Regions from separate parts of the Streptomyces sp. NPDC030222 genome, predicted to be linked through region 1. Evidence: riboswitches for the same ligand, from Rfam matches in the RefSeq annotation. Region 1 holds a riboswitch; the other holds the start of a gene.
What was found. Region 1 has a riboswitch for thiamine pyrophosphate ahead of thiO (glycine oxidase ThiO). Riboswitches for the same ligand answer to the same signal wherever they lie in the genome.
Positions count from the first base shown of each region.

Region 2: linked by a shared signal. The riboswitch ahead of ACZ4Z5_RS23475 (thiamine ABC transporter substrate-binding protein) and the one ahead of thiO (glycine oxidase ThiO) in region 1 are both predicted to bind thiamine pyrophosphate.

Region 1 is NZ_JBVICA010000006.1:314,701-330,474, reverse strand. Features, by position in the region: gene ACZ4Z5_RS12085 (class II 3-deoxy-7-phosphoheptulonate synthase) at 1-1,267, shown strand, start outside; gene ACZ4Z5_RS12080 ((2Fe-2S)-binding protein) at 1,462-1,695, shown strand; gene bfr (bacterioferritin) at 1,712-2,191, opposite strand; gene ACZ4Z5_RS12070 (sulfite oxidase-like oxidoreductase) at 2,345-2,977, shown strand; gene ACZ4Z5_RS12065 (deoxyribonuclease IV) at 3,027-3,938, opposite strand; gene pknB (Stk1 family PASTA domain-containing Ser/Thr kinase) at 4,358-6,280, opposite strand; gene ACZ4Z5_RS12055 (thiazole synthase) at 6,395-7,189, opposite strand; gene thiS (sulfur carrier protein ThiS) at 7,195-7,419, opposite strand; gene thiO (glycine oxidase ThiO) at 7,416-8,603, opposite strand; TPP riboswitch at 8,601-8,713, opposite strand; gene ACZ4Z5_RS12040 (avidin-fold protein) at 8,765-9,106, shown strand; gene ACZ4Z5_RS12035 (NAD(P)/FAD-dependent oxidoreductase) at 9,135-10,373, shown strand; gene ACZ4Z5_RS12030 (Rv2175c family DNA-binding protein) at 10,463-10,828, shown strand; gene thiE (thiamine phosphate synthase) at 10,917-11,567, shown strand; gene metF (methylenetetrahydrofolate reductase [NAD(P)H]) at 11,674-12,591, shown strand; gene ACZ4Z5_RS12015 (hypothetical protein) at 12,637-13,404, shown strand; gene ACZ4Z5_RS12010 (phytoene desaturase family protein) at 13,574-15,088, opposite strand; gene ACZ4Z5_RS12005 (DUF4126 domain-containing protein) at 15,154-15,774, opposite strand, start outside.
Region 2 is NZ_JBVICA010000017.1:70,365-86,138, reverse strand. Features, by position in the region: gene ACZ4Z5_RS23495 (hypothetical protein) at 1-822, shown strand, start outside; gene ACZ4Z5_RS23490 (DMT family protein) at 1,034-1,957, shown strand; gene ACZ4Z5_RS23485 (ABC transporter ATP-binding protein) at 1,973-3,001, opposite strand; gene ACZ4Z5_RS23480 (ABC transporter permease) at 3,001-4,611, opposite strand; gene ACZ4Z5_RS23475 (thiamine ABC transporter substrate-binding protein) at 4,662-5,768, opposite strand; TPP riboswitch at 5,764-5,868, opposite strand; gene rlmN (dual-specificity RNA methyltransferase RlmN) at 5,934-7,043, opposite strand; gene ACZ4Z5_RS23465 (phosphatidate cytidylyltransferase) at 7,466-8,533, opposite strand; gene frr (ribosome recycling factor) at 8,533-9,090, opposite strand; gene pyrH (UMP kinase) at 9,229-9,990, opposite strand; gene tsf (translation elongation factor Ts) at 10,140-10,976, opposite strand; gene rpsB (30S ribosomal protein S2) at 11,074-11,940, opposite strand; partial or broken gene ACZ4Z5_RS23440 (peptidoglycan DD-metalloendopeptidase family protein) at 12,226-12,843, shown strand; gene ACZ4Z5_RS23435 (TetR/AcrR family transcriptional regulator) at 13,140-13,697, opposite strand; gene whiG (RNA polymerase sigma factor WhiG) at 13,775-14,608, opposite strand; gene dprA (DNA-processing protein DprA) at 14,850-15,774, opposite strand, start outside.

The DNA of each region.
Region 1 (15,774 bases):
CGAGGCTCTGCGCGATGTGATCGCCGACCTCGAGTCGTATCCTCCGCTCGTCTTCGCCGGCGAGTGCGACCAGCTGCGCGCCCGCATGGGAGCCGTCGCCAGGGGCGAGGCGTTCCTGCTGCAGGGCGGCGACTGCGCCGAGGCATTCGACGGGGTGTCCGCCGACCACATCCGCGCGAAGCTGAAGACGCTGCTGCAGATGTCGGCCGTGCTGACGTACGCGGCGTCCGTGCCCGTCGTCAAGGTGGGCCGTATCGCCGGCCAGTACTCCAAGCCCCGTTCCAAGGACACGGAGACCCGCGACGGGGTGACCCTGCCGACCTACCGCGGCGACTCCGTCAACGGTTTCGCCTTCACCGCGGATGCCCGTGTCCCCGACCCCGAGCGCCTGAAGCGGATGTACAACGCGTCCGCCTCGACGCTCAACCTCGTGCGCGCCTTCACCACCGGTGGCTACGCCGATCTGCGCCAGGTCCACGCCTGGAACCAGGACTTCGTGAAGTCGTCCCCGTCGGGTCAGCGCTACGAGCAGCTCGCCCGCGAGATCGACAACGCGCTGAACTTCATGAAGGCGTGCGGCACCGACCCCGCCGAGTTCAAGGCGGTCGAGTTCTACGCGTCGCACGAGGCGCTGCTGCTGGCCTACGAGGGCGCCCTGACCCGGGTCGACTCGCGCACCGGCAAGCTGTACGACACCTCCGGCCACATGGTGTGGATCGGTGAGCGGACCCGGCAGCTGGACCACGCGCACATCGAGTTCGCCTCCCGGATCGCGAACCCGATCGGGATCAAGCTCGGCCCGACGACCACCGTCGACGAGGCACTGACGTACATCGACCGGCTGGACCCCGAGCGCGAGCCCGGCCGGCTGACCTTCATCGTCCGCATGGGCGCCGACAAGGTCCGGGACAGGCTCCCGGAGCTGGTCGAGAAGGTCACGGCCTCCGGAGCCACGGTGGCGTGGGTGACCGACCCGATGCACGGCAACACCTTCGAGGCGGCCTCCGGCCACAAGACGCGCCGCTTCGACGACGTACTCGACGAGGTCAAGGGCTTCTTCGAGGTCCACAAGGCACTGGGCACCCACCCGGGCGGCATCCACGTCGAACTGACCGGTGACGACGTCACCGAATGCGTCGGCGGCGGCGACGAGATCTTCGTCGACGACCTGCACCAGCGGTACGAGACGGCCTGCGACCCGCGGCTCAACCGCAGCCAGTCGCTGGACCTGGCCTTCCTCGTCGCCGAGATGTACCGCGACCAGTAGGGACGACCGTCGTAGGTTCCTCCGGACCGTGGGGCGTGGATCTGTGATCCGCGCCCCACGGTCGTCACCGGGGCTTTTGATGAGCCGCGACCCGAGGTAAGGTTAGGTTAGCCTCACCGATCATCGGGACCCATCATCGGGACACAGTCATCGGTCGGGCGCCGGCCATGGATCCCATCGGGAGGTGACCCCGCGTGTACGTCTGCTCTTGCTTCGGCATCACGGAGAAGCAGGTCAAGGAGCACGCCGACGCGGGCGCCTGCACCCCTCGCCAGATCGCCTCGGCCTGCAGGGCCGGCACCGACTGCGGATCGTGTGTACGCCGGATCCAGGCCATCCTCGGCCGCGGCGCGTGCCCCCGCCGTGAGCTGGTGGAGCAGGAAGAGCCTGCCTTTCCCGAACTGGACGAACTGACCGAGGCCGCCTAGCACGGACCGAGGCTGCCTAGCTCGACGGCTGCTCGATCAGCTGCGCGATGTAGAGGGCCTCACCGAGCTTCTCGACGAGCTCCAGCTGGGTGTCGAGGTAGTCGATGTGGTGTTCCTCGTCGGCGAGGATGCTCTCGAAGATGTTGGCCGACGTGATGTCGCCCTTGGCGCGCATCACCTCGATACCGCGCCGCAGCCGGTCGATGGCCTCCACCTCGACCTGCCGGTCGGCCTGGAACATCTCGGTCACGGTCTGACCGACCCGCACGTGGAACAGCCGCTGGTAGTTCGGCAGACCTTCGAGGAACAGGATCCGGTCGGTGAGCACCTCGGCGTGCTTCATCTCGTCGAAGGACTCGGCTCGGGTGTACGTGGCGAGCTTCGTCCACCCCATGTTCTCCTGCATCTTCGAGTGCAGGAAGTACTGGTTGATGGCGGTCAGCTCGGCGGTCAGCTGCTCGTTGAGGAATTCGATGACCTCGGGGTCGCCCTGCATCGCAGAGGCTCCTTCCAAGCGGTGACTGGCAAGATGCGCGCATCCTCGCACCGACGATCAGGGCCGTCCAGTAAGTGCAAGCTTAGTGCGAGTTGCCCGAATTCGAATCGGGCCTGGTCATGACCACCCCTCGCGGTCTGTCACCATGGAGTCATGGGTCAGCCGGAGAGCCGCGAGCACGAAGAGGCAGCGCGGACCGGTCTACCCCCGGGGCAGCGCATGCAGCGCGGCTGGCCCGTCACGCACTACGGTCCTGTCCCCAAGTTCAAGCCGGACCGCTGGGAATTCCGGGTCTTCGGGGCGACCGCGGACGGCGACAAGCACTGCTGGAACCACGAGGAGTTCTCGGCGCTCCCGTTCTCGACGGTCGTGGCCGATCTGCACTGCGTCACGAAATTCAGCATGCTCGGGGCCGAATGGGGAGGGGTTCTCGCCCGTACGGTACTGGAGCTCGCCCCGCCCGCCCCCAATTGCACGCATGTGATGGTCTGGGCCGAGTACGGCTTCAGCGCCAATCTGCGGCTCTCCGACTTCACCTCCGACCGCACGATCTTCGCCACGCACAAGGACGGGGAGCTGCTCACCGCCGAGCACGGTTTCCCGGTGCGGCTGGTCGTCCCGCACCTCTACGCCTGGAAGGGGCCCAAGTGGGTCCGCGGCATCGAGTACATGACCGCCGACCGGCGCGGCTTCTGGGAGGAGCGGGGCTACCACAACATCGGTGACCCCTGGCGCGAGCAGCGCTACTCCTACCAGGAGGAGCCGGGGGACGGCCCCGAACTCTGAGTCCGGAGCCGGTCGGTCGTCGAGACCGGGGGACCGGCGCCGCGGGCGGTCAGCCGTGCGAGTCGGGGGCGTCGCGGAGCCGCTTCAGCCGGGCCACGTCCGCCGTGTGCCCGTCCTTGCCGCCCGGCGTCTCGATGATCAGCGGCACGCCCTCGGTCGCCGGGTGCGAGAACAGTTCGGCGAAGGCCGCCTCTCCGATGTGACCGGCGCCGATGTTGGCGTGCCGGTCCCGGTGGGCTCCGGCCGCCTCCTCGGAGTCATTGGCGTGGATCAGCTTCAGACGGCCCTCGCCCACCGTCCCGACCAGCAGGTCCAGGGTCTCCTTGGTCCCGCCCGGCTCCGCCAGGTCGTGCCCCGCGGCGAAGATGTGGCAGGTGTCCAGGCAGACGCCCAGCTTGGGGTGTGCGTCCAGGGCCTCGAAGTACGGTCCGAAGTCCCAGGTCCTGGAACACAGTGACGCCCCCTGGCCGGCCGTCGACTCCAGCAGCAGGAACGGGTCGTCGTCGTGCGTCAGCTCGTCCAACAGGGGCAGCATCCGCTCCCGCACCTGCGCCAGGGCCTCCTCGCGCGGGCGGCCGCCGGTCGCCGAGCCGGTGTGCACGACCACGCCGAGCGCGCCGATCTCCCGTCCACGGCGCAGCGAGTGCCGCATCGACTCCACGGACCTCTCGACGGTCACCTCCGTGTGCGAACCGAAGTTGATCAGGTAGGGCGCGTGCACGTACACGGGGATCGACTCCGCCTCGCACTCCGCGCGGAACCGTTCGTCCTGGACGGGGTTCCCCGCGGGCGTGGCCCAGCCGCGCGGATTGGCGACGAAGACCTGGACGGTCTCGGCACCCATCTCACGGGCGTACGCCAGACCGGTCCTGGCGAGTCCTCCCGCCACCGGGACATGACCGCCGACGGGATTGCGGGAACGACCCGCGGGAGCGTGGGAGGGGAGGGCGAGGCTGCTCATGACGGTTCCAGGATGCCAGGCGCTCCGCGTCCGCCCGGCATCGGCCTGGGGTCTGCCCGGCATCGGCCCGGGGTCTGCCCGGGGTCGCCCGGGGTCCGCCCGGCTCCGGCCTGGTTTCCGCCCGGCATCCGCCTGGGGTCTGCCTGGCTTCCGCCGGGGTCTGGCCGGCATCCGCCCGGGGTCCGCCTGGCGTCCGCCCGGCGTGCGCCCGGGGTCCGCCTGGCATCCGCCTGGCATCCGCCCGGGGTCTGCCCGGCTTCCGCCTGGGGTTCGCCCGGCATCCGACCGGCATCCGACCGGCTCCGGCCCGGCATGCACCCGGCTTCCGCCCGGCATCCGCCCGGCTCCCGCCTTCGTCAGAGGCATTGGCCCCGTCGGAGCCCCTCGGCCCTGCCCACCAGGGAGGCCCGTGGCCCGCGTCAGAGCCTCTTGGTCTTGATGGTGATCGTGCCGCCCTCCGGGGCTTGCTCGCCGCCCTTGACCGACTGGCTCTCGACGGTGTTGCTGAACGACAGGAACGGCCGGTCCACCTCGACCTTGAAGCCGGCCTGCTCCAGCTCGCTCTTGGCGTCGTCGACGTTCTGGCCCGTCACATCGGGGACGTCGATCATCCGCGGGCCCTTGGAGACCGTCAGCGTCACCGTCTCGCCGTTGCCGAGCTCGGTGCCCTCGCCGGCCGACTGCTCGGCCACCTTGCCCGCCTCCTCGGGGGAGTGGACCTGCTCGGGGGCCACCTTCACGGCGAGCCCGCGCTCCTCCAGCCGGGCCGTGGCGTCCTCGACCGACATACCGGTGACGTCCGGGACCTGGACCGGTCTGCCCCGGCTGACGACCAGGGCGACGGCGGAGTCCGCACGGCGGCGCGATCCGGCCGACGGGTCCGTACGGATCACCGAGCCCTGGGAGATCGCCTGGCTGAACGCCTTGCTCACCGCGCCCGGCGCGAGCCCGGCCCGGGTCAGCTCCCGCTTGGCCTCGGCGAGCGGCAGGCCCTCGACGTCGGGCACGGGGACGATCTCCGGTCCGCGGGACACGACGAGGGTGATCTCGCCGTTGCCGCGGATCCGTGCCCCGGTGGCCGGGTCGCTGCCGAGCACCTTGCCCCGGTCCACTGTGTCGCTGAACTGCCGGCGCACGGACTTCACCTCGAGTCCGGCGGTGTCCAGGCGCTTGCGCGCGTCCTGCTCGCTCTGCCCGATCACCGCCGGGACACGGGTGAACTGGCCGGAGTTGATGTACCAGACGCCGACCCCCAGGCCGAGGGCCAGCAGCACCGCCGTGATCACCAGCAGCGGCCCGCGGCGGAGCCCCGCACGGCCCGCGGGCGGCGGGGAGGCGGGCTCGACGGGACGTTCCAGCCGGCTGGTGCGCAGAACGCCGTCCGGGCCCGCGTCGGGGAGCGGGGTGGGGACCGCGCGCGGGATCACGCTCGTCCGGTCCTCCGACCCCCCGTGGTCGCTCACCCGGGCCTGCGGCGGTACGGCGTCGAGCTGCTCGTCGGTCAGGGCTCCGCGGGCCTCCCGGGCCCGGGCGAGCAGGGCAACCGCGTCGTCCGGGCGGGAGTCCGGGGTGCGGTCCGTGGCAGCCGCCACCAGCCCGTCCAGTTCCCGGGCCAGACCGGGCACGGCCGCCGAGGGCGTCGGCACCGGGGCGTTCAGGTGCTGGTAGAGGATCTGGGCGGGGGTCTCGCCCACGTGGGGCTTGCTCCCGGTCAGCATTTCGTAGAGCACCACACCGCACGCGTAGACGTCGGTACGGGTGTCCGAGGTGCCGTGCTCGATCTGCTCCGGCGCGAGGTACGAGACCGTGCCCAGCACCGAGCCGGTGGTGCTGGTGACCGCGTCGACGGCCCGCACCAGACCGAAGTCGGCGACCTTGACCCGGCCGTCGTCCCCGATCAGGACGTTCTCCGGCTTCATGTCGCGGTGCACGAAGCCGGCCCGGTGGGCGGCGCCGAGCGCGGCCAGCACCGGTTCCAGGATGTCGAGGGCCGCGCGCGGCTGGAGCGCCCCGCGCTCACGCAGCACATCGCGCAGGGTGCAGCCGGCGATGTACTCCATGGCCAGGTAGACGTACGACCCGTCGGCGCCCTGGTCGTACACGCCCACCACATTGGGGTGCGCCAGCCGGGCCACCGACTTGGCCTCGCGGATGAACCGCTCCACGAAAGCGGAGTCGGCCGCGAGGGTCGGGTGCATCACCTTGAGGGCGAGCACCCGGTCGAGACGGGTGTCCAGGGCCCGGTAGACCGTGGCCATCCCGCCGACCGCGATCCGGGCGTCGATGCGGTAGCGGCCGTCGAGCACCTGCCCGACGAGAGGGTCCTGAAGGGTCGTGTCCACGCAGGTGAGTCTACGAGCCGCGGCCGGCCGGCCGGACCGTCGTGGTCCGCCGGCCACCGCACTGCAGCCGATCTGTGACAGGTACGGATCAGGCCCCGATCTGCCCCGGGCGCCTCAGAACGCGGGCCGCTCCGGATCGAGCCGGGCCATGCCCTGCGCCGGGGACGAGGCCTCCGCGAAGTGGCGGCGGGGGATCCGGCCCGCCCGGTACGCGAGCCGGCCGGCCTCGACGCCGTGCCGCATCGCCTCCGCCATCAGCACCGGCTCCTGGGCCCGGGTAACGGCCGAGGCGAGCAGCACCGCCGCACAGCCCAGTTCCATGGCGAGCGCCGCGTCCGACGCCGTGCCCGCGCCCGCGTCCATGATCACCGGAACCCCCGCCGCCTCCGTGATCAGCTGGAAGTTGTGCGGATTGCGGATGCCGAGACCGGAACCGATAGGGGAGCCGAGCGGCATGATCGCCGCACAGCCCGCCTCTTCCAGCCGCCGGGCCAGCACCGGGTCGTCATTGGTGTACGGAAGGACCGTGAACCCGTCGTCGACCAGGGTCTCCGCAGCGTCCAGCAGCTCGACCGGATCGGGCAGGAGGGTCCGTTCGTCCGCGACCACCTCCAGCTTGATCCAGTCGGTGCCCAGCGCCTCGCGGGCGAGGCGGGCGGTGAGCACGGCCTCGCCCGCGGTGAAGCAGCCCGCCGTGTTGGGCAGGACGCGGATGCCGAGCCGGTCGAGCACGGACAGCACCGAGCCCTGGACGCTCGGGTCCAGCCGGCGCATCGCCACGGTCGTCAGCTCTGTGCCGGAGGCGATCAGCGAGCGCTCCAGCACATCGAGGCTGGACGCCCCGCCCGTGCCCATGATCAGGCGGGAGGTGAACGTCGTGCCGCCGATGGTGAGGTGGTCGTCCGCCATGCTGCTCAGCCTCCCTGGACTGCGGTGAGGACCTCGACACGGTCGCCGTCGCCGAGCGCGGTGGCGGGCCACTGGCTGCGCGGGACGACGGTCTCGTTGACTGCCGCGGCGACTCCCGAGGGGGCGGAGGTCAGCGTCCCGACGAGGGCGTCGAGGGTGGTCCCGGCGGAGACGGCACGGCGTTTCCCGTTGACGGACACGGTCACCGGCGTGGACATCGGCACGGTCATGCGGACTGCTCCTGGAGGGCGGGCCGGGCGGCGCCGGAAGCGGGGGAGAAGCGGAGGGGACTGAAGGGACGGGCCTCGGCGGGCAGTTCGCCGGTGGTGAGCACGGCGGCCATCGCGTCCCCGGTGACCGGCGTCAGCAGCACGCCGTTGCGGTAGTGGCCGGTGGCCAGCAGCAGCCCCGGCAGGGAAGTGGGGCCGAGCAGCGGCGCGTTGTCGGGGGAGCCGGGGCGCAGCCCGGCGCCCGTCTCGGTGAGCGGGAGTTCGGTGATGCCCGGCACCAGTTCGTGGGCGTCGCGGAGCAGCTGGTAGACGCCGCCCGCGGTGACCGTGGTGTCCCAGCCCAGCTCCTCGCTGGTGGCCCCGACGACCACTTCGCCGTTCGCGCGCGGCACGAGGTAGACATGGCTGCCCCGCACCATCGCCCGCACGATCCGGCTCAGGAAGGGCGCGTACGCGGGCGGCACGGTCAGCCGCACCACCTGGCCCTTCACCGGCCGTACGGGAGGCAGTACCTCGGCCGGCACGCCGTCCAGCCTGCCGCTCAAACTGCCCGCGGCCAGCACGACCTGGTCCGCGGCGAGGGACGTGCCGTCGTCGAGCACGATGCCGACGGCCCGGTCGCGCACCACGCTCAGCCGTTGCGCCCAGGCGCGGTGGAAGACCACACCGGCCCGCTCGCAGGCGGTGACGAGGGCGGCGGCGAGCCGGCGCGGGTCGACCTGGTGGTCGCCGTCGGCCCTGAGTCCGCCGCGCACCCCCGGCGCCAGCATCGGTTCCAGCCGACGGCACTCGCGCCCGGACAGCCATTCCGACTCCAGTCCGGACCGGAGGTGCAGGGCGTGCAGTTCCCGCAGATGGGCACGGTCGTCGGCGTCGAGCGCCACCGCGAGGGTGCCGCAGACGCGGTGGCCGATGTCCTGGCCGGCCGCCTCCGCGAGCTCCGCGGCGAACGCGGGGTACCGCGCGGCCGATTCGAGGTTGAGCCCGAGCAGCGTCTGCTCGCCGTAGTGCAGCTCCGTGACGGCGGCCATCATGCCGGCCGCCACCCGGGCCGCGCCGCCGCCCGGCTCGGGGTCGACGACCACGGTGCGCAGTCCGCGCTGCGCCGCCCGCCAGGCCGTGACCAGACCGATGATGCCGCCCCCCACGACGAGGACGTCGGACCCGTGGTTGTGCGGATGCATGGGCGTCCAGCCCCTCCCTTCGCCGGCATGACCCGGATCAGGTTCGTACGGTCGGAGGCCGCCCAGCCTCCCTCTCAGCCCGGTGCGTCCGGGCTCCCGCGAGTGCTTTACCTTGGCCACCCTAACCCCACGCCCCGATACGCAGTAAGGGAGCCGCAGACGTGGCCGGATCGCTCGACGGACTCGTTTTCTCCCCGGTCGCGGACCAGGCCCCCGGCCAGGTCGGCACCCGGACCCGGTTCACGTACCACGAGCAGGACGGGCGCGTCTGGGCCGACTACGCGGGCGGCGACGTGGTGCGCGGGCATCTGGTGGGCACCCGGCGCGGCGACCGGCTCGACTTCCGGTACGTCCAGCTCGGGACGGACGGCGGGACGTCGTCGGGGCACTGCGTCTCCACCGTGGTGGAGCTGCCCGACGGACGGGTGCGGCTGGAGGAGGCCTGGCAGTGGGAGTCGCGGGAGGGCAGCGGCACGAGCGTCGTCGAGGAGCTGCCTTCCTGATGGATCGTCAGGCGCGTAGGGTGACGGCGTGAGCGAGCGGGAGCAGCGGACAGGGCAGCAGCGCCGGATCGTCGTGGTGGGTGCCGGGATGGCCGGCGTGCAGACGGCGGTGGCCCTGCGCGAACAGGGCTTCAAGGGACCGGTCACCGTCATCGGGGCCGAGCCCCACCAGCCGTACGACCGGCCGCCGTTGTCCAAGGCGATCCTGCTCGGCACGGCCGAGGGATCGGCCTTCGACATCGACTTCGAGGCGCTGGACGTCGGCCTGCGGCTGGGCGTCGAGGTCACCGGGCTGCGGCCGGCCGAACGGACCGTGGACACCGAGGCCGGACCCGTCCCCTACGACGTCCTGGTCGTCGCCACCGGCGCCCGGCCCGTCACTCTTCCCGGCACCGAGGGCGTGCCCGGCGTGCATCTGCTGCGCACCCTCGACGACGCCGAGCGGCTGCGGCCCGTGCTCGCCCGCCGGCACCGGGTCGTCGTCGTGGGGGCCGGCTGGATCGGCGCCGAGTTCGCCACCGCCGCCCGGGAGGCGGGCTGCGAGGTCACCGTCGTCGAGGCGGCCGCCCGGCCGCTGGCCGGCGCACTGCCCGCCGAGGTCGCCGCCCCCATGGCCGACTGGTACGCGGAGAGCGGCGCCGAGCTGATCACCGGTACCCCGGTCGCGGGCATCGAGGGCGGCGAGGTCGCCCTCGCGGACGACGCCTCCGGGAAGGGGCGGCGGCTCCCCGCGGACGCCGTCGTGGTCGGCATCGGTGCCCGGCCCGCGACGGAATGGCTCGCCGGTTCCGGCATGGTCCTCGGTCCGGACGGGTCGATCACCGCCGACGAGGAGCTGCGCACCTCGCTGCCGGATGTGTACGCGGTCGGCGACTGCGCCTCCTTCCCGTCCCGGCGCTACGGCGAACGGCTGCTCGTCCACCACTGGGACAACGCGCTCCAGGGCCCCAGGACCGTCGCGGCCAACATCGCGGCCGGCGCCCACCAGGTCTACGACCCCGTGCCGTACTTCTGGTCCGAGCAGTTCGGGCGCTTCGTCCAGTACGCCGGCCACCATACGGACACCGACGAGGTCCTGTGGCGGGGCGACCCGGCCGGGCCGTCCTGGTCGGTGCTGTGGCTGCGCGACGGGGTACTGGCGGGAGTGCTCGCCGTGGGCCGCCCGCGGGACCTGGCCCAGGGCAGGAGACTCATCGAGGCCGCCGCGGGGATCGACCGGGAACGCGCCGCCGACCCGTCCGTGCCGCTCAAGTCGGCAGCGCTCTGACCTGCGGTGCACCGCCGTCGGAGGGGCCGCCGCCCCCCGTACGCCCGCTCCGGCTACCAGCTGTCGGTCCGGGATGGCAGGCTTGTGCCGTGACCGAGATTGACGCAAAAATCGATGCTCTCGTCCCCGCCTGGCTCTACCTCCCCGACATCGCGGAAATGCTCGACGTCGAGGTGACGCGCGTGCGGCAGCTGGTCAAGGAGGGCCAGCTCATCGCTGTCCGCCGTGGTGAGAACCGGGCGCTTCAGGTGCCGGCCGCCTTCATCAAGGGCGACAAGGTCGTGAAGGGGCTCTCCGGGACCCTGACGCTCCTGAAGGACGACGGCTTCACCGACGAAGAGATGCTTGAGTGGCTCTTCACCCCCGACCCGAGCCTGCCCGGCACCCCCGTGCAGGCCCTCAGCGAGAATCGCGGCACGGAGGTGAAGCGCCGCGCCCAGGCGCTCGCCGTCTGACACAACCCATCACACGACGGTGTACGGGCGGGGCCGCACCCCCGTCCGTACACCGCCGTCGAGCACTGCCGATCAACGGGGGGTCCCCATGTCACGTGTCCGTGAGCAGCTCGCCGACGCCCGTCTCTACCTGTGCGCGGACGCCCGGAAGCGCCAAGGGGACCTGCCCGCGTTCCTCGACGCGGTGCTGTCCTCCGGCGTGGACATCGTGCAGCTGCGCGACAAGGGCATGGAGGCGGGCGAGGAGCTGGAGCACCTGGCGGTGTTCGCCGACGCCTGCCGACGGCACGGCAAGCTGCTGGCCGTCAACGACCGGGCGGACGTCGCCCACGCGATCGGCTCGGACGTGCTGCACCTGGGGCAGGGCGACCTGCCGGTGCCCGCCGCCCGGGCGATCCTCGGCGACCGGGTGCTGATCGGCCGGTCCACCCACTCCGAGTCCGAGGCTGCCGCGGCCGCCGCCGAGCACGGCGTGGACTACTTCTGCACCGGCCCCTGCTGGCCGACCCCCACCAAGCCCGGCCGTCACGCACCCGGACTCGACCTGGTGCGGTACGCCGCCGGACTCGGCACCGAGCGCCCGTGGTTCGCGATCGGCGGCATCGACGCGGGCAATCTCGACCAGGTGCTGGAAGCGGGTGCCCGCCGTGTCGTCGTCGTCCGGGCGATCACCGAGGCGGACGATCCCGCTGCCGCGGCCGCCGGTCTCAGCAAGCGGATACGGACCTACGGCGATTAGGGACATTCCGGTCGCCGGTGTCCAAGGGGTGGACAAGAACCGGACAATCCTGACTTATATCCCTTGATCTGTTGGGTGACGGGGAACCCCTGGCTAACCTGCCCGTATGGCCCTTGGCACAGCTTCCACCAGATCGGATCGCGCACGGACCGTGCGCGACCTGCTCGCGAGCGGCAGGACGTCCTACTCCTTCGAGTTCTGGGCGCCCAAGACCGAGAAGGGCGAGCGGAACCTCTGGAACGCGCTGCGCCGGGTCGAGGCGGTGGCGCCCAACTTCGTCTCCGTCACCTACGGGGCCGGGGGTTCCACCCGCGCCGGCACGGTCAAGGCCACCGAGCAGATCGCCGCCGACACCACCCTCACCCCCGTCGCGCACCTCACCGCCGTCGACCACTCGGTCGCCCAGCTGCGCAACATGGTCGGCCAGTACGCAGACGCCGGGATCCGGAACATCCTCGCCGTGCGTGGCGACCCGCCGGGCGACCCGATGGGCGAGTGGATCAAGCACCCGGAGGGCGTCACCTACGCGGCCGAGCTGGTCCGGCTCATCAAGGAGGCGGGCGACTTCTGCGTCGGCGTCGCCGCGTTCCCCGAGATGCACCCGCGGTCCACGGACTGGGACTCCGATGTGAGTCACTTCGTGGACAAGTGCCGGGCGGGCGCCGACTACGCGATCACCCAGATGTTCTTCGACCCCGAGAACTACCTGCGGTTCCGCGACGCGGTCACCACGGCGGGCTGCCACACGCCGATCATTCCGGAAGTCATGCCCGTGACCAGCGTCAAGCAGCTGGACCGGCTGCCACAGCTCAGCAACGCTCACTTCCCGCCGGATGTGAAAGAGCGCATCCTCTCGGTCAAGGACGATCCCGCCGCTGTACGCTCCATTGGCATCGAGTTCGCGACGGAGTTCTGCGCGAGGCTGCTGTCCGAGGGTGTACCGGGGCTGCACTTCATCACGCTCAACAACTCCACCGCGACACTCGAGATCTACGAGAACCTGGGGCTGCACGAGCAGCCCTGAGTGATGGCCGCGCTCCCGGGTGGCGGCCACGGGAGAGGGGCGTACGTGGGCTGGACGGTCCTCTACATCGCGTTCGGAATCGTTGCGCTGTGGCTGCTCGGCGAAGTGCTGCTGCAGTACAAGGCGCGGCTGCGCTGGCGCCTGCTGGCCTTCTTCGGCTTCATGGGCGTCGTCCTGGGAGTGCTGCTGCCGTCGGTGATCGTGATCGGCGTGGGCGCCGTCACGTTCGCGATCGGCCAGACGTACGTGACGCTGTCCTTCCGGCGTGGTTTCTCCACCGGCTGGGCGCTCGGCGGCAAGCCCGGCGCCAGCCGCCGCCGCAAGGTCGCGCAGGCGGCACCGGACGGGGCCGGACCGGCCCTGGAGGTGTCCGAGCTCGAGTACGAGGCCATGGAAGCCGACGAGCTGCCGGCCGGCCCGGCCGTGTACGCGCCGGAACCCCTCCCGGAGGACACCGGCCAGTACGGCGTCTACTCCGACGAGGCCTACGCGGCGGCCCACCAGCACACACAGCAGCAGCCCGCCGCGCAGCAGTACGGCCAGTACGACGGCTACGCCGGCTACCCCTCGTACGACTACGGCGGTCAGCAGCAGTACGCCGCCTACGCGGATCCGTACCAGGCCGGGGGCGCGCAGCAGTACGCCGACCCCTACGCCGCCCAGTACGGCATGGACACCCCGCCCGGCGGCGTCTGGGTGCCCCAGCAGCGCGACTCCGGCCAGTCGTACGACCCCGGCCAGGACCCGGCCGCGGGGTACCAGAACGGCGGCGGGTACGGCTACCCGGGGCCGGGCGACCAGTACCGCTACTGAGACTCCTGCCGGCGATTCCTGCCGGCGGCTCCTGCCGGGGCGACTCGCGACTCGTGCCGGGGGCGGATTTCGGCCACCCGGCCTTCGCTGCCGCGGGCCTGCGTAGGCCGGCCCGCCTCGCCCTGCACAGCGGCCGCCCCGGATCCGTGCGGCCCCGGCGAGGGCCGGACTACTGGGAGCCGCGGAAGTCGTCGCCCTCGACGATCAGACCGGAGACCAGGGCGCCCGACATGCCCGCGTGGGCGAGGCCGCCGCCGGGGTGGGACCACCCGCCCGCGAAGTACAGGCCCGGCAGGGGTGAGCGGTTCGCCGCCGGGAGCCAGGCACCGCCCGCGCCCGCAAGGGCGGGGGAGGGGACCTGGAACGCCCCGGTGTCCCGGTGGGTGTCTGCCGGGGTGCGCACCTCGCGCCACAGGATGCGGCCGGCCAGGTCCGGCACCGCAGCCGTCGCCGCGTCCACCATCCGGTCCGCGAATCCGGCCACGACGTCGGACGGGGCCGAGGTCCAGACGTTGTCCGACGGCAGCACTCCGCCCGCCGCGACGGTCGCGGTGAGCGTCACGGTCTCGTGGGCGTCGTCGGGCCGCAGCGCCGGGTCGTCCGGGCGGAGCACGGTGACGGTCGGCCGGTCGCACAGCCCGCCCGCGGCGAGCGCGGCCAGCTCACCGGCCCGGTCCCGGGCGTGCACCACCGTGCGGTGCGCCGTGTCCGCCGGGCGGCCGCCGCGCAGGGCCAGCAGGACCGTCACCCGGCCGGTGCGGGCCTCCCGCTGCCAGTGCGGCCACTCCTCCTGACGGGGCCGGCCGACGACCTGCTCCCCGTACAGCGCGGGCAAAGGCGCCCCGGAGACCACCATGTCGGCGTCCACCGTCGTGCCGTCCGCCAGCCCGACACCGCAGGCGCGGCCGGCCTTCTCCAGGACCTCCGTCACCTCGGCACCGAAGGTGAACTCCACCTTCCGTTCCAGGCAGCGCTCGTACAGGGCGTCGGCGAGGGCGCGGATGCCGCCCCGGACGTACCAGCTGCCGAACGTCTGCTCCATGTACGGCAGGACGGTCGCCGAGGCGGGCGCGGTCCGCGGGTCCAGGCCGTAGGCCAGCGCGTACCCGTCGAGCAGCGCGGCGAGCCGTGGATCGCCCAGCTCGCGGGAGCCGACCTCGGCCAGGGTGCGGGCCCGGCGCCGCAGCAGCCCCCGGGGCGGCGCCGGATACGGCTCCCGGCCGAACGGCGTCGGGTCGGCGGGCAGCGGTTCCTCCAGCAGCGGTCGGCGCGACCGCTCCCACGCCTCGCGAGCCCGGACCAGGAACGCCCCCCAGCTTTCGCCCGCGCCGGCCCCCAGCGCCTCGTCCAGTGCGGAGAGCACCCCGGAACGCGAGGCATTGGGCAGCGACACCGACGTACCGTCGGCGAACAGGTGCCGGCTCGCCGGATCGACCGGCGTCAGGCCGACACGGCTCTCGAGCGGCTCCTTGCCGGTCTTCACGAACAGGTCGCGGTACACCGCGGGCAGATGCAGCAGACCGGGCCCCGTGTCGAACGCGAATCCGTCACGCTCGTACCGCCCCACCGAGCCGCCGTACGTCGCCGAGCGCTCGTACACCGCCAGCCGGTGGCCCGCCACGGCGAGCCGGGCGGCCGCCGCCATGGCGCCCGTACCGGCGCCGATCACTGCAATTCGTGCCATGCCGCGACTGTATCCGCCCCCCACCGGGGGGTTCGCCGCCCGGTGGCGCGGCCCCGGGTGCGGGGCTACCAGGAAGAGCTCGGCCCTCCGACGCCCACCGCTCTTTTCTTCTCCCTTTTCTCCTCGCGGCGTTGCGCCCTGCGCCGCAGGAACCGTCGGATGCGCGAGGCGAGGAACGCCACCACCACGATGCCCAGCAGCAACAGCGCACCCGCGATGACGGCGGCGGCCATGGGATAGAAGATGGCGAACGTGATGATTCCGGCGACGCCGAGATCCTCGGCGATGCTGATCACGATGTTGCTGACCGGCTCGGGCGAGGTGTTGACCGCCATCCGGGTCCCGGCCTTGACGAGGTGACTGGCCAGCGCGGTGGAACCGCCGATCGCGCCGGCGGCCAGCTCGGGCAGCGAGCCGTTCTGGCCGGCCAGCAGTGCGGCCACCACCGCCCCGGACAGCGGCCGGACGACGGTGTGCACCGAGTCCCACACCGAGTCCACGTAAGGGATCTTGTCGGCCACGGCCTCGCAGAGGAAGAGCACACCGGCGACGATCATCACATCGGTGCGCTGCAGCGCTCCCGGCACCTCGTCGGAGAGGCCCGTGGTGCCGAATACGCCGAGCAGCAGGATCACGGCATAGGCGTTGACACCGCTCGCCCAGCCGCTGGTGAAGACGAGCGGAAG
Region 2 (15,774 bases), on a different contig from region 1:
CTCTCCTGTGCCGTCGGCAGCACGTCGGCCCTGCTGCTCTTCCTCCATCTGCGCGGCGACATCACCGGGCTGCCCTTCGACCGTGCCGCCGCGGAGTTCCTGGGGGCCGGGCGGCCCCTGCCGGTGCCCGCGGCACTGACCCTGGCCGGCTTGCCGCCCGCCCTCGGGGCCGTGGCCAGCGCCCTGGCGCTCCGGCCGCGCCCCGACCGAACCGGTCCCGCCCGTCTCCTCACCCCTCCGGCGGGTCTCCCCTGGGGTATGGCCCTGATCGCGGCCGGGCTGGCGATGGAGGCCGCGGTCGGCCATCTGCCGTCCGTCGACGGTCACGGCATGCGGCTGCCCTGGGGCATGCTCGCCGCCTGGGTCCCGGCCGCCGTCGGCCTGGCCCTCGTCGGCCCCGGCCTCACTCATCTGTGCGGCAGACTCCTGCAGTCGGTCCGCCCGGGAGCGGTACGCCTGCTGGCCGGCCGCACCCTCCAGGCCGAGGCCCGGCGCATCGGACCGCCCCTCGGTCTCCTCTGCGCGGTCGCCGCGGCCGCCGTCGCCGTCTCCGCCGCACACGGGGGAACAGCCGCCCGCCCCTACGGTCCCCTCTCCGCACTGGGCGCCACCGTCGTCCTCGGCTGCGCCCTCGCCACGGTCCTCACCACGGTCATCGAATCCCGGCAGGCACACGCCGCCACCCGCACGATCCTCATCCGGCACGGAGCCCCGGTGAGACTGCTGCGCACCGCGGCCACCCTCCGGGCCGCCGCGGTGCTGGTGGTCTTCGCCCCACTCACGCTGATCGTCGCGCAGCTGGCCGCGGTGCCGCTGTCGTGAGCGCACCCGGCCGCGGAGGCCGTCCCGGCCGCACTCGGCGCCGCTCGCCCACGGGCGCGGCCGCCTGAGCCACAGCCAGGACAGGCGGCCGGCAACGCCCTTGGGACGGATCCGGGACGAATCCCGGACGGGTCGGGAGGCAACGTCAGCGCCGGAACTCGCGTCTGGCATTCGGAGCAAGCATCCGAACCACGCCTGAACGGAGCTCTTGGTGCTCATCGGTCTCATCACCGCAATAGCGGCATCGATCTGCTACGGCACGGGCTCGGTCCTGCAAGCCGTCGGGTCCCGCAAGTCCGCCCGGCGCGAGGCGGCGGCGTCCTCGACGACCGGCACCACCCAGCACGGCGGACCCAGCCTCTCCTCGACCGCGAAAGCCGCGATGACCTGGGAGTTCATCGTCGGCACGATCCTGGACTTCGTGGGCTTCGGACTCGGCGCGCTCGCCGCGCGGCTGCTGCCGCTGTTCCTGTCCCAGACCGTCATCAGCGCCAATCTCGTGATCACGGCCCTGCTGAGCGTCAAGCTGCTCGGCATCCGCCTGAACGGCAAGGAGTGGACCTCCATCGCCGTGGTGTGCTCCTCCCTGGTGCTGCTGGCGACCGCGGCCGGCCCGGAGGGCAGCGGTGACACCCCGATCTCCACCCACTGGTGGCTGCTCGCCGTGTCGCTGCTGCTGATGGTCGGCGGAACGGTGGCCGTACGGCTCCTCGGCGCGAGCGCCGCGATCCTCGCCGGTCTGCTGTCCGGCCTCGGCTTCGGCGCCCTGGGCGTCGGGGTCCGCGTACTGAACGGCATCGACCCGTTCGACCTCGGAGCGCTGCTGACCGACCCCGCGCTCTACGCGATCCTCGTCTCCGGTATCGGCGGCATGTACCTCCACACCATCGCGCTCCAGATCGGCTCGGTGAACGGCGCGACTGCCGCACTGGTCGTCGGCGAAACCGTGCTCCCGGGCATGATCGGCGTGGTCTGGCTCGGCGACGCCTCCCGCCCCGGCTTCGCCTGGGCGGCGGTCGTCGGCTTCCTCCTGGCGGTGGCGGGCGCGGTGGCCGTCGCCTGGTTCGGCGAACCGGACGCCCCCGCCGGGGCACAGGAGTCCCCCCGCGAACTGGTGGGAGCCGGGCGGCCCTGACCGCGGCCGGGACGCTCAGCCCGGCAGGACCACCACTTCGGCCGGAGCGAACACGACGCCCACTCCGGCTCCGCGCTCCGGAGCGTCCCGCAGCGCGCACTCCGCCTCGATCCGCGGGCCGCCCTCGTCCGGGCGCAGCCGCACCGCGACGTGCGCGCCGCGGAACGTCCGGGACTCCACCGTGCAGTTCAGGCCCTCCGCCACGGGGACGAACCGGATGCCCCCGGGCCGTACGAGGAGGCGGCAGGGGCCCTGGGGAGCGCCACCGGGTACGGGGACCTTGCCCCACGGTGTGTCCGCGGCCTCCCCGGCGACGGTCGCCTCGACCACGTTCTCGAAACCGAGGAACCGGGCCACGAATGCGGATGCCGGCCGCTGCCACACCTCCAGCGGGCTGCCGGCCTGCTCGATCCGGCCGTCCCGCATCACCACGACGCGGTCGGCCAGGGCGAAGGCCTCGCCCTGGTCGTGGGTGACGGCGAGGACGGTGGTGCCCAGTCGCCCGAACAGACCGCGCAGTTCGACGACGAGCCGTTCCCTGAGCGTGCGGTCGAGCTGGCCGAGCGGTTCGTCCAGCATCAGCAGCCGCGGGCTGGGGGCCAGCGCACGGGCCAGCGCGACCCGTTGCTGCTCACCGCCGGACAGCTCGCCGACGGCCCGGCGTCCGGCGTCCGACAGCCCGACGAGGTCGAGCAGCTCGGCGACCCGGGCGTCCCGTTCGGCCCGGGGCAGACCGCGCATCCGCAGGCCGAAGGCGACATTGGCACCGACGTCCCGCTGCGGGAACAGCTGGTGGTCCTGGAACATCAGTCCGACGCCCCGCTTGTGCGCGGGTACTCGGGTCCGGTCGACGCCGTCGAGCAGCACCCGGCCGGAGTCGACCGGCTGGAGTCCCGCCACGGCCCGCAGCAGGGTCGACTTGCCGGAGCCGCTGGGCCCGAGGACGCAGACGATCTCGTGCTCGGCCACATCGAGCCCGACCGCGTCCAGAGCGGTCCGCGTCCCGAACCGTACGGTCACCGCGTCCAGTCGCAGCAGGCTCATCAGAACTCCCCCGTCCTGTCCGTGCGGACGCGTTCCAGCAGGAGCAGCGCCACCGCGCACACCGCCATCAGAATCGTGCTGAGGGCCATCGCCTGCCCGTAGTTGAGTTCGCCTGGCCGTCCCAGCAGCCGGGCCACGGCCACGGGTAGCGTCGGATTGTCGGGCCGGGCGATGAAGACGGTCGCCCCGAACTCGCCGAGGGAGACGGCGAACGCGAATCCGGCCGCGATCAGCAGCGCCCGGCGCACCATCGGCAGATCGACCTCGCGCCAGGCGCGCAGCGGTGAAGCGCCGAGCACGGCCGCGGCCTCGCGCAGCCGGTCGTCGACCGCGCGCAGCACGGGCAGCATGGTGCGGATGACGAAGGGCACGCCCACCAGTGCCTGGGCGAGCGGCACCAGGATCCACGAGGTGCGCAGATCGAGCGGTGGTTCGTCGAGGGTGATGAGGAAACCGAAGCCGACGGTGACGGCGGAGACCCCCAGCGGCAGCATCAGCAGGGCGTCGAAGCCGCGCACCAGCCGCCCCGCCCGGCGGGTGAGCGCCGCGGCCGCGAGCCCGCCGACGGTGACGGCGACGGCCGTCGCGGCGAGGGCGTACTGGAGCGAGTTCCAGACCGTTTCGAGGGGCGGGACCAGGAAGGTGCCGTCGGTGTCCGGCGACTGGAGGGCCCGGTAGTAGGCGAAGCCGTAGCCGTCCGGTGTGGCCAGGGAGCGTTCGACGAGCACCCCGAGCGGTACCAGGATCAGCACCGTCACGGTGGTGAGCACTCCGGCGAGCAGCGCCCACTGGCCCGCGCCGCGCGGCCGCCGTGCGGTGAGCGCCGGGTCCACCAGGCGCAGCGCGGTCTCCCTGCGCCGTACGGTCCAGCCGTGCACGAGGAGGATCACACCGACGGCCGCGAACTGCACCATGGTGAGCACGGCGGCAGTCCGTAGATCGAAGAGGTGGGCGGTCTGCCGGTAGATCTCCACCTCCAGCGTGGCGAAGGCGGGTCCGCCGAGGATCTGCACGACGCCGAAGGAGGTGAACGTGAAGAGGAAGACCATGACGGCCGCGGCGGCGACGGAGGGCGCGAGCGCGGGCAGGGTGACCCGCCGCCATGCGGTGAACCGTCCGGCGCCGAGCATCCGCGCGGCTTCCTCCTGCCGCGGGTCGAGCTGCGACCACAGGCCGCCGACGGTCCGGACGACGACGGCGTAGTTGAAGAAGGCGTGGGCCAGGAGGATGGCCCAGACGGTGGTGTCGAGCCGTACGCCCCACAGTTCGTCGAGCAGTCCGCCCCGGCCGGCGACACCGAGGAAGGCGGCGCCGACGACGACCGTGGGCAGCACGAACGGGACGGTGACGACGGCCCGCAGCACATGCTTGCCGGGGAAGTCGAGGCGGGCGAAGACCCATGCCGCGGGCAGGGCAAGCGCGAGGGTGAGCGCGGTGGAGGCGAGGGCCTGCCAGGTGGTGAACCACAGGACGTCCCGGAGACCCGGATCGGACAGCACCTCGCCGAACCGGCCGAACTGCCATCCGCCGTCCGTCCTGAGCCCGCGGCCGACGATGGCGGCCACGGGCCAGGCGAAGAAGACCGCGAAGAACGCGACGGGCAGGGCCATCAGGCCGAGTCTGCCCAGGGCGCCGCCGCCGGCCGGGGGTGCCGCCTTGGTCACTTCACCACGAGCGAGGACCACGTCTTGACCCACTGCTCACGGTTCTTCGCGATCTGCTCGGGGGCCACGGTCTCCGGCTTCGCGATCGTCACGCCGTGCTTGGTGAACAGTTCGGGCAGCGCGGCGCTCTTCACGACCGGGTTGACGAACATGTTCAGCGGCATGTCCTCCTGGAACTTCCTGCCGATGAGGAAGTCCAGCAGAGCCTTGCCGCCCGCCTCGTTCTTCGCACCCTTGAGCAGGCCGGCGAACTCGATCTGGCGGAAGCAGGTGCCGGTGGAGACCCCGGTGGGCGCCTCTGCGGGCTGCGGCTCGGAGTAGAGGACCTCTACGGGCGGGCTGGAGGCGTAGGAGACCACGAGCGGACGGTCGGCCTTGGCCTTCTTGCCTCCGGCCGAACCGGAGAACTCCTCGTTGTAGGCCTGCTCCCAGCCGTCGACGACCTTCACGCCGTTGGCCCTGAGCTTCGTCCAGTAGTCCTGCCAGCCCGAGTCGCCGTACTTCGCGACGGTGCCGAGCAGGAAGCCGAGGCCGGGCGAGGACGTCGCGGCGTTCTCGGTGACCAGCAGGTCCTTGTACTCGGGCTTGATCAGGTCGTCGAAGGACTGCGGCGGCGCGAGCTTCTTGTCGGCGAAGTACTTCTTGTCGTAGTTGACGCAGATGTCGCCGGAGTCGACGGGGGTGACCCGGTGCTCGTCCTTGTCGAGCTGGACGTCGGCGGCGACCTGGTCGAGTCCCTTGGCCTCGTACGGGGTGAAGAGGCCGTTGTCGAGGGCCCGTGAGAGCAGCGTGTTGTCGACGCCGAAGAAGACGTCGCCGCGCGGGGAGCCCTTGGTGAGGATCTCCTGGTTGAGGGCGGCACCGGCGTCGCCGCTCTTCAGGACCTTGACCGTGTAGCCGGTCTGCTTGGTGAACTCCTTCAGCACGCCGTCGGAGGCGTTGAACGAGTCGTGGCTGACCAGGGTCACGGTCTTCGACTTCGTTCCCCCGCCGGGCAACTCCCCGGAGCCGGAGGGCTTCTCCTCGCCGCAGGCGGTGAGGAGAGTGACGCCGAGGGCACCGGCGAGTGCGGTGCCGACGGCACGCCGAAGCTGGCTGTTCATGATGGTGCTGACTCCCTACGCCGGTATGACCCGGATCAGGTCCGAGGGTCTGCGGCCTCGCCGCACTCTCAGCGCTGTGTGCGCTCCCCTGTCGGAATGTTCGTTGTTCATTTGTGCGAAGGCACAGGCACGGGGCACAGTATCAGCCCCGCCGGCGGGCCCCGCTCAGCGCTCAGCCGCCGCGAGCTGCCCGCACGCCCCGTCGATCTCCTGGCCCCGGGTGTCCCGGACCGTGACCGGCACCCCGTGGGCGGCGATCGCCTCGACGAACGCCTTCTCGTCCTCCGGACGGCTCGCGGTCCACTTCGAACCGGGTGTGGGGTTGAGCGGGATCAGGTTGACGTGCACCCGCTTGCCCTTGAGCAGCCGGCCCAGCAGGTCGCCGCGCCAGGCCTGGTCGTTGATGTCACGGATCAGGGCGTACTCGATGGAGATGCGACGGCCGGACTTCTCGGCGTACTCCCACGCCGCGTCCAGCACCTCGCGCACCTTCCAGCGGGTGTTGACCGGCACGAGCGTGTCGCGCAGCTCGTCGTCCGGCGCGTGCAGCGACACGGCGAGACGGCACTTGAAGCCCTCGTCGGCGAACCGCAGCATTGCGGGCACCAGACCGACCGTGGAGACGGTGATGCCGCGCTGGGACAGGCCGAGCCCGTCGGGCTCCGGGTCGGTGAGCCGGCGGATGGCGCCGACGACCCGGTTGTAGTTGGCCAGGGGCTCGCCCATGCCCATGAAGACGATGTTGGACAGCCGCGCGGGGCCGCCCGGGATCTCCCCGTCGCGCAGGGCGCGCATCCCGTCGACGATCTGGTGCACGATCTCGGCGGTGGAGAGGTTCCGGTCCAGGCCCGCCTGGCCGGTGGCGCAGAACGGGCAGTTCATACCGCAGCCGGCCTGCGAGGAGATGCACATGGTGACCCGGTCCGGGTAGCGCATCAGCACGGACTCCACGAGGGTGCCGTCGAAGAGGCGCCACAGGGTCTTGCGGGTGGTGTCGTTGTCACAGGAGATGTGCCGCACCACGGACATCAGGTCGGGCAGCAGCTCCCCCGCGAGCCGCTCCCGGGCGGCGGCCGGGATGTCGGTCCACTCGGCCGGGTCGTGGGCGTACCGCGCGAAGTAGTGCTGGGACAGCTGCTTGGCACGGAACGGCTTCTCGCCGATCGCGGCGACGGCCTCACGGCGCTCGGCGGGCGAGAGATCGGCCAGGTGCCGCGGCGGCTTCTTGGCTCCGCGCGGCGCGACGAAGGTCAGTTCTCCCGGGGCGGGGGCCATGAGTGGTTACTCCTCAGTGCGTCGAGGCCTGGGCGTCTCCACTCCTGCGGAGCCGACGGCAGGGCGGTGCCGAAGCCGGGAGACCTCACCGGATCCTCCCCGCGGTCGCGGGGCCGAAAGGGCGCGCCGCTCATGAGCAGCGCGCCCTTCAAGAGTAACCGGCCCCTCGGCGAGCCGGTTCCGACGACGAGGAGTGCCTAGGTCGGCAGGTCCGGACGACGAGGCGGCCTCGGTCGGCCGGCCCCGACGAACAGGACGGCCCCGGACGACAGGTCCGGACGACGGGGACGGCCCCGGACGACAGGTCCCGACGAACAGGACGGCCCCGGACGACAGGTCCGGACGACGGGGACGGCCCCGGACGACAGGCCTCGACGAACAGGCCCTCGGACGGCAGGCCCCGACAATCAGGACGGCCCCGGTCAGCCTGCCCCGACGAACAGGACGAGCAGCAGCCACACCACCGGTGCCGTCGGCAGCAGGCTGTCCAGCCGGTCCATGATGCCGCCGTGACCGGGGAGCAGGCTGCCCATGTCCTTGATCCCGAGGTCCCGCTTGATCATCGACTCGCCCAGGTCCCCGAGGGTGGCGCTGGCCGCCACGGCGAGGCCCAGCAGCAGGCCCTGCCACCACGAGCCCCCGTCGATGAGGAACTGCATGCACAGCGCACCGGCGACCATCGCGAAGGCGACGGCGCCGAACAGACCCTCGCGGGTCTTCCCGGGGCTGATGCGTGGCGCCAGCTTGTGCTTGCCGAAACGCCAGCCGACGGCGTACGCACCGGTGTCGCTGACCACGGTGAGCACCAGGAACGTCAGCACCCTCTCGGGGCCGTCCCCGGCCGTCAGCATCAGCGAGACGAACGTGGCCAGGAACGGCACGTAGAACGCCGCGAAGACACCCGCCGTGACGTCCTTCAGATAGCCCTCGGGCGGCTCCGTCATCCGCCAGACGAGCACCGCGAGCGCGGTGAGCGCCATGGTGACCCAGGCGCCCTCGACTCCCCGGACGTACCCGGCGACGACCATGGCGGCGCCGCCGACGGCGAGCGGCACCAGCGGCGCCTTGATGCCCTTGCGTTCCTGGAGGCGGGAGGTCAGCTCCCACAGGCCCATGACGACGGCGACCGCTATCACGCCGACGAAGACGGCTTTGAAGACGAACAGCGAGGCGACGATGACCGCGCCGAGTCCGACGCCGACCCCTATGGCAGCACGCAGATCTCGGCCCGCCCGCTTCTTCTGCGGCGGCGTGGTGCTGGCCATGGGCTCCTGCGGCTTCTCGTCGCGGAACGGGGGGCCGCTCCGTGGAGCTGCCCCCCGGTCCCGGTGATCGTGGTCGTCGGCGTCGCGGCCTGCGTCCGGCACGATGGGCATGGCCGCAGTCTGCTGGGCCTGCTGCGCATCGTACGCGGGACCCGCCGTGGAAGGCCCCTGGTCGTGAGGCCACCGGTAGGCGGGCGTCGGGGCCCCCCACGAAGAGTCGTTCATCAGACCTCGAGGAGCTCGGCTTCCTTGTGCTTCAGCAGCTCGTCGACCTGCGCGACGTACTTCGCGGTGGTGTCGTCGAGCTCCTTCTCCGCGCGGCGGCCCTCGTCCTCGCCGACCTCGCCGTCCTTGACGAGCTTGTCGATGGCGTCCTTGGCCTTGCGGCGCACGGAACGGATGGAGACCTTGGCGTCCTCGCCCTTGCTCTTGGCGAGCTTGATGTACTCGCGGCGACGGTCCTCGGTGAGCTCGGGGAAGACCACCCGGATGATACGGCCGTCGTTGCTGGGGTTGACGCCCAGGTCCGAGTCGCGGATCGCCTGCTCGATGTTGCGCAGGGCGCTCGTGTCGAACGGGGTGATCACGGCCATCCGCGGCTCGGGAACCGCGAACGAGGCCAGCTGGTTGATCGGCGTCATCGCACCGTAGTAGTCGGCCACGATCTTGTTGAACATCGCCGGGTGCGCACGACCGGTGCGGATCGCGGCGAAGTCCTCCTTGGCGACCACGACGGCCTTCTCCATCTTCTCCTCGGCCTCGAGGAGAGTTTCTTCGATCACCACTTGCTCCTGCGTGTCTTGAGTGGGGCCCGGAGTGTCAGGCCTTGCGTCGCGTCTTCCCCTGCACGGTCTTACGCCCGGCAGGGCTTTGTCCATCCTTCGAGGGACACCCCCGGAGTCCGAGGGGCGTCCCCGGGGTCAGGACCGGGTGCCCTGGTCGCTCACAAGCGTGCCGATCTTCTCACCCTTGACGGCCCGAGCGATATTGCCCTCGGCAAGCAGCTCGAAGACCAGGATGGGGAGCTTGTTGTCCCGGCAGAGAGTGATGGCGGTGGCGTCGGCGACCTTGAGGTCGCGGGAGATCACCTCGCCGTACTCGAGGGCGTCGAACTTCACGGCGTCCGGGTTGGCCTTCGGGTCCGAGTCGTAGACCCCGTCGACTCCGTTCTTGCCCATGAGCAGGGCCTCGGCGTCGATCTCCAGCGCCCGCTGGGCCGCGGTGGTGTCCGTGGAGAAGTACGGCATGCCCATACCGGCGCCGAAGATGACGACCCGGCCCTTCTCCAGGTGCCGCACGGCACGCAGCGGGATGTAGGGCTCGGCGACCTGGCCCATGGTGATGGCGGTCTGGACCCGGGAGTCGATGCCTTCCTTCTCCAGGAAGTCCTGCAGGGCGAGGCAGTTCATGACCGTGCCCAGCATGCCCATGTAGTCGGAGCGTGCGCGGTCCATACCGCGCACCTGGAGTTCGGCGCCGCGGAAGAAGTTCCCGCCGCCGATGACGATCGCAAGCTGGGCGCCGTCACGCACCACCGCGGCGATCTCCCGGGCGATGGCATGCACCACATCGGGGTCGACGCCGAGCCCGCCGCCACCGGCGAACGCCTCACCGGAGAGCTTCAGCAGGAAGCGGCCGGCCTTCTTGCCGTCGTCGCTCTTGTCGGCCTTGTTCATGGAGATCTCCTCGTACACATACGAAGAGGCCATTGCCGGTGGGTTCAGGTGTCCCTGAGCGGCAATGGCCTCCTCGTCAGATCTGCGGTCGTCCGTAAGGTGCGCGGCCGACTGCTCCAGACCCTATCCGGGTCCGGGTCGATCGCGGTACGGACTCAGGCGCCGACGCGGATGCGGGCGAAGCCCTTCAGCGTGACACCGGCCTCGTCCAGAACCTTCTGGACGGACTTCTTGTTGTCCTTGGCGAACGCCTGCTCCAGGACGACGACCTCCTTGAAGAAGCCGTTCACCCGGCCCTCGACGATCTTCGGCAGGGCGGCCTCGGGCTTGCCCTCCTCGCGCGAGGTGGCCTCGGCGACGCGGCGCTCGTTCTCGACGGTCTCGGCCGGGACCTCGTCACGGGTGAGGTACTTCGGCGCGAAGGCGGCGATGTGCTGCGCGACGTCCTTGGCGACCTCGGCGTTCTCCTTGTCGAGCTCGACCAGGACGCCGACCTGCGGGGGCAGGTCCGGGCTGGTGCGGTGCATGTACGCGGCGACGTAGCCGCCGGAGAACTGCGCGAAGCGGTCGAGGACGATCTTCTCGCCGAGGGTCGCGTTGGCCTCGTCGACGAAGGCCTGGACGGTCTTGCCGGCCTCGATCTCGGAGCCCAGCAGGGCCTCCAGGTCGGCCGGGGAGGTCTTGGCGACGTGGGCGGCGAGGGCCTCGGCCACGGAGACGAACTTCTCGCCCTTGGCGACGAAGTCGGTCTCGCACTTCAGCTCCAGCAGGACACCGGAGGTGTTGTCGTCGGCGATGAGGGAGACCACGGCGCCGTTCTCGGCGGTGCGGCCCTCACGCTTGGCGACGCCCTTCTGGCCCTTGATGCGCAGCAGCTCGACGGCCTTGTCGACGTTGCCCTCGGCCTCGTCCAGCGCCTTCTTGCAGTCCATCATGCCGGCGCCGGTGAGCTCGCGGAGCTTCTTGACGTCAGCGGCGGTGTAGTTCGCCATGATTCTGTGAATCTCTCTCGAAGTCGAAGATCTGGAGATCTACGGGTGGACGGCGGGGGCTTGTGGCCCCCGCCGTCCCACTACCGGTCCGGTCGGGTCAGGCCTGCTCGGCGTCCGCGGCCGGCTTCTCGGCCTCGGCGGCCGGAGCCTCGGCGGCCGGGACCTCGGCGGCCGGGGCCTCCTCGGCCTTCTTGTCGCCCTCGAGCAGGTCGCGCTCCCACTCGGCCAGCGGCTCGCCGGCGGCCTTGTCGCCCTTGCCGGCCTCGGCCACGCCGGAGCGGGCCATCAGGCCCTCGGCGACGGCGTCGGCGATGACGCGGGTGAGCAGGGTGACGGAGCGGATCGCGTCGTCGTTGCCCGGGATCTTGTAGTCGACCTCGTCGGGGTCGCAGTTGGTGTCGAGGATCGCGACGACCGGGATGTGGAGCTTGCGCGCCTCACCGACGGCGATGTGCTCCTTCTTGGTGTCGACGATCCAGACGGCGCTGGGCACCTTCTGCATCTCGCGGATACCACCGAGGGTCTTCTCCAGCTTGGCCTTCTCACGGGAGAGGACCAGGAGCTCCTTCTTGGTGAGGCCGGAGGCGGCCACGTCCTCGAAGTCGATCGCCTCGAGCTCCTTCAGACGCTGAAGGCGCTTGTAGACGGTGGAGAAGTTGGTGAGCATGCCACCCAGCCAGCGCTGGTTGACGTACGGCATGCCGACGCGGGTCGCCTGCTCGGCGATGGCCTCCTGGGCCTGCTTCTTGGTGCCGACGAACATGATGGAGCCGCCGTGCGCAACGGTCTCCTTGACGAACTCGTAGGCGCGGTCGATGTACGACAGCGACTGGAGCAGGTCGATGATGTAGATGCCGTTGCGCTCCGTGAAGATGAAGCGCTTCATCTTCGGGTTCCAACGGCGGGTCTGGTGACCGAAGTGGACGCCGCTCTCCAGCAGCTCCCGCATCGTGACGACGGCCATGGCCGTACTCCTCGGAATACTCGGTTGTCGCGGCCGCCGGACGGCGGTCGCGCCTGACGCCCCGATGCGCCGTGCCGCGGAGGACCGAGAGGCGCAGCCACGCTCTTCTCGAGTTTTCGAAGGAGTGGTGGGGCGTGCGAAGTCGACCCGGTGGCCCGGGTCGCCAAATGAAGTGTACGGGACCCGTACGGTGCCGGGTGACAGCGCTGTCCACAACCGGCGAGTAGTCCACAGATCCAGGCCAAGATCCACACGCCGGCGCGGGGCGGCGGGACGGTGTGGGGCATGCGTCGTACGTCTTCCGCCCTCGTCGCGGGCCCGGTCCGCGCCCCGGTCGTCGTCCCCGTCCTCGCACCTGCTCCCGCACGGGCCCTCGCCCCGGACCGTCGGCCGGTTCTCCTGCCCGCCGCCTCCGTCCTCGTCCCGGCTTCCGTCCTCGGCCTGGTCGCCGTGCTCGTCGCCGTGCTTGTCGCCGTGCTTCTCGCGGGGGCCGCCAGGACTGCGACGGCCGCGGCGCGGGCACCCGCCGGGACGGCGACGGCCGCGGCAACAGCAACAGCAACAGCACCCATAGGAGCGACGCCCCGTACGGGGGACCGCAGCTGGCCGCTGGAAGGACGGCCTTCGGTCGTGCGGGGCTGGGCCCCTCCCGCGTCCCCGTACGGTCCGGGTCACCGCGGCGTCGACCTGGCCGCCGCCCCCGGCGACGGGGTGCTGGCCGCCGCGCCGGGACGGGTGGCCTTCGCGGGCCGGGTGGCCGGGCGCGGTGTGCTCACCATCGAGCTGTCCGGCACCGGCGACCCGCCGCTGCGCACGACGTACGAGCCGGTGCGGGCGCTGGCAGCCGAGGGCGACGAGGTCGCGGCGGGCTCTTTGGTGGGCGTGCTCGAAAGCGGACCGTTCCACTGTGCGCCCGGGTGCCTGCACTGGGGGCTGCGCCGTGGTGACGTCTACCTCGATCCGTTGACGCTGCTACCGCCCGCGATGCTGCGGAGGGGTCCGTCACGGCTGCTGCCCCTGCACGGTTTACCGCTGCCCGGCTCCGCCCGCGCGGCGGGGCCCTTCACTCTGCGGGGCGCCGGGGCGTCCATAGCGTCGACCGCTGCCGGGAGGGGTGCGCCGACGTGGCCGGAGGTGCTGTGGACGGCCGGCCTGGCAGCGGCCGTGGTGACCGGGCGGGCCTCGGCGGCGCGGAGGCGTCAGCCCCGCAGACCCCGCAGGGCGATCGCGACCGCGGCGTCCGCGATCACCTCCGGGTCCTCGGCGGCGCCGAGCTCGATACGCCGGACGGCCGCGTCGACGATCCCCTGGAGCAGCATCGCGGCCAGTCTCGGCTGCTCGTGTCCGAGGTCGCCGAGCGCCGCCACGATGATGGCGACCAGACCGCCGTGCGCGGCGCGGATCTTCTCGCGCGCACCGGCGTCCAGCTCACTGGCCGAGATGGCCACGACGGCCCGGTGACGGCGGTCCCCCACCAGCGCTAGCTGGGTCCGCACATAGGCCTCGACCTTGGCCTCGGAGGTGGTGGCCTGCTCCATCGCGGCCTCGACCTCGGCGGCCCAGACCGGGAAGTCCACGGCGCACAGCTCTTCGACGACAGCGGCGCGGGACCGGAAGTACTCGTAGACGGAGGACCGGGCGAGTCCGGTGCGCTCGGCGAGGGCGGGGAAGGTCAGGGCCTCCGTGCCGCCTTCGGACAGCAGGGTGCGGGCGGCGTCCAGCAGGGCGTCGCGCTGCATCGTGCGGTGCTCGGCCACGGAGGCCGCTCGAATCCTTGGCACCTCTCCACTCTACGGATCGGACAGGGACGATTCAGCGTTGCCGCCGAATCGGCTCAGCGGCCGACGTCGGCGAGCTTGGCCCGGAGCTGGAGCACGGACTTGGTGTGGATCTGGCTGACCCGGCTCTCGGTGACACCGAGGACGTTGCCGATCTCGGCGAGGGTGAGTCCCTCGTAGTAATAGAGGGTGACGACCGTCTTCTCACGTTCGGGCAGGGTGTTGATGGCGCGCGCGAGGAGGCGGCGCACCTCCCGGTCCTCCGCGACCTCGACGGGGTCGTCGGCGGCGGTGTCCTCCAGTGTGTCCATCAGGCTGAGGTCACCGCCCTCGCCGCCGACGTGCAGGAGCTCTTCCAGCGCGACGACGTTCGCAAGGGACAACTGGCTGAAGACGGAGTGGAGTTCCTCCAGCCCGATGCCCATCTCGGCGGCGACCTCGCTCTCCGACGGGGTGCGCCGCAACTGCGCCTCCAGCGTGGCGTAGGCGCGTTCCACGGCGCGCGCCTTCTGCCGCACCGAACGGGGGATCCAGTCCAGTGCGCGCAGTTCGTCGATCATCGCGCCGCGGATGCGGGTGATGGCGTAGGTCTCGAACTTGATGGCGCGCTCGATGTCGAACTTCTCGATGGCATCGATCAGTCCGAAGACGCCGGAGGAGACGAAGTCCGCCTGCTCCACGTTCGGCGGGAGCCCCACGCTGACGCGGCCCGCCACGTACTTCACCAGGGGTGAGTAGTGCAGGATCAGCTGCTCCCGCAGCCGCTCGTCACCCGTGGCCTTGTACGACCGCCACAGCTCGTCGAGCGACGAGGGTGCGGGCGGCCGCACCGGGCCACGGGCAGCGGGGGGCACTGCCGCGCGGTCAGACCCGGAGGTGTGCTGGGGCATGCGTTGCTTCGAGCCGTTCTGCTGTGACGTGGGCGAAGACGCCCGTCCGGACCGGAATTCTGGTGAGCGTAGCGTGACTGAGCCGTCGCGGTAGGCGAACGAGCCGGGATCGCTCCTGGGGGATGACGGGCCTGCGCCCGTGCACGGTGCCGGAGGCGGCGTGGGGTGCGCCGGCCCCGGTACCTGCGCGGGCGGGTCGGGGAGGGTCATCGCCCTCACCATTTCACCGGATCGCCCCAGGTCAAGCACCGCCCGGCGGGGCGCCCCCGGCGCGTCGCGCACCGGAGGCCAACTGCCAGGTGTCCCCGCGCCGTTCGACGAACCCCAAAGAGTGGAGTTCGTACAGCCTGCCGAGCGCTTCGTCGGCGGTCGTGCACGCTGCCCGGGCCACGGCCGCTGGGCCGATCGCGCCGCGTGCCGGAAGCGCCTCCAGGACGGCGGCCGCGGCGGGATCCAGCAGGTCCCGCGGCAGCACCGGGCCACGGCGCTCCGGAGCCACGTCCCCCATGCTGCCCACGAGTTCGATCACTTCGTCGGCGTCGGTGACCAGCGCGGCCTCCCCGCGCAGCAGTTCGTGGACCCCTGCGGAGAGACCACTGGTGACGGGCCCCGGGACGCCCATGGTGTGGCGGCCCAGTCGCTGGGCCGCGCGGGCGGTCGCGAGGGAACCGCTGCGGTATTCGGCCTCCACGACGACGGTTCCTCTGGTCAGCGCTGCGATCACCCGGTTCCGCAGGACGAACCGGCTGGGCGTGGGATGGTCGCCCGGCGGCAACTCGGCCACCAGCAGGCCCTGTTCCGCGATGCGCCCGATCAACTCCGCGTGACCGCGGGGATAGACGACGTCGACACCGGACGCCAGCACCCCCATGGTGGCTCCACCGGCGGCGAGGGCGCCCCGGTGGGCGGCTCCGTCCACACCGAAGGCGGCTCCCGACACGACGACCCAGCCCCGCTCCGCCAGCCCGGCGGCGAGTGCCGCCGCCATGTGCGCACCGTAGGCCGTGCAGGCCCGGGCGCCGACGACGGCCACGGAGCGCAGCGCCCAGAGCCGCAGTCCGGCGGGGCCGCGCAGCCACAGACCGATGGGCCCGGCGTCACCGAGGTCGTCGAGCTGTCCGGGCCATTCGGAGTCGCCGGGGCAGATGAAGCGCCCGCCGACGGCC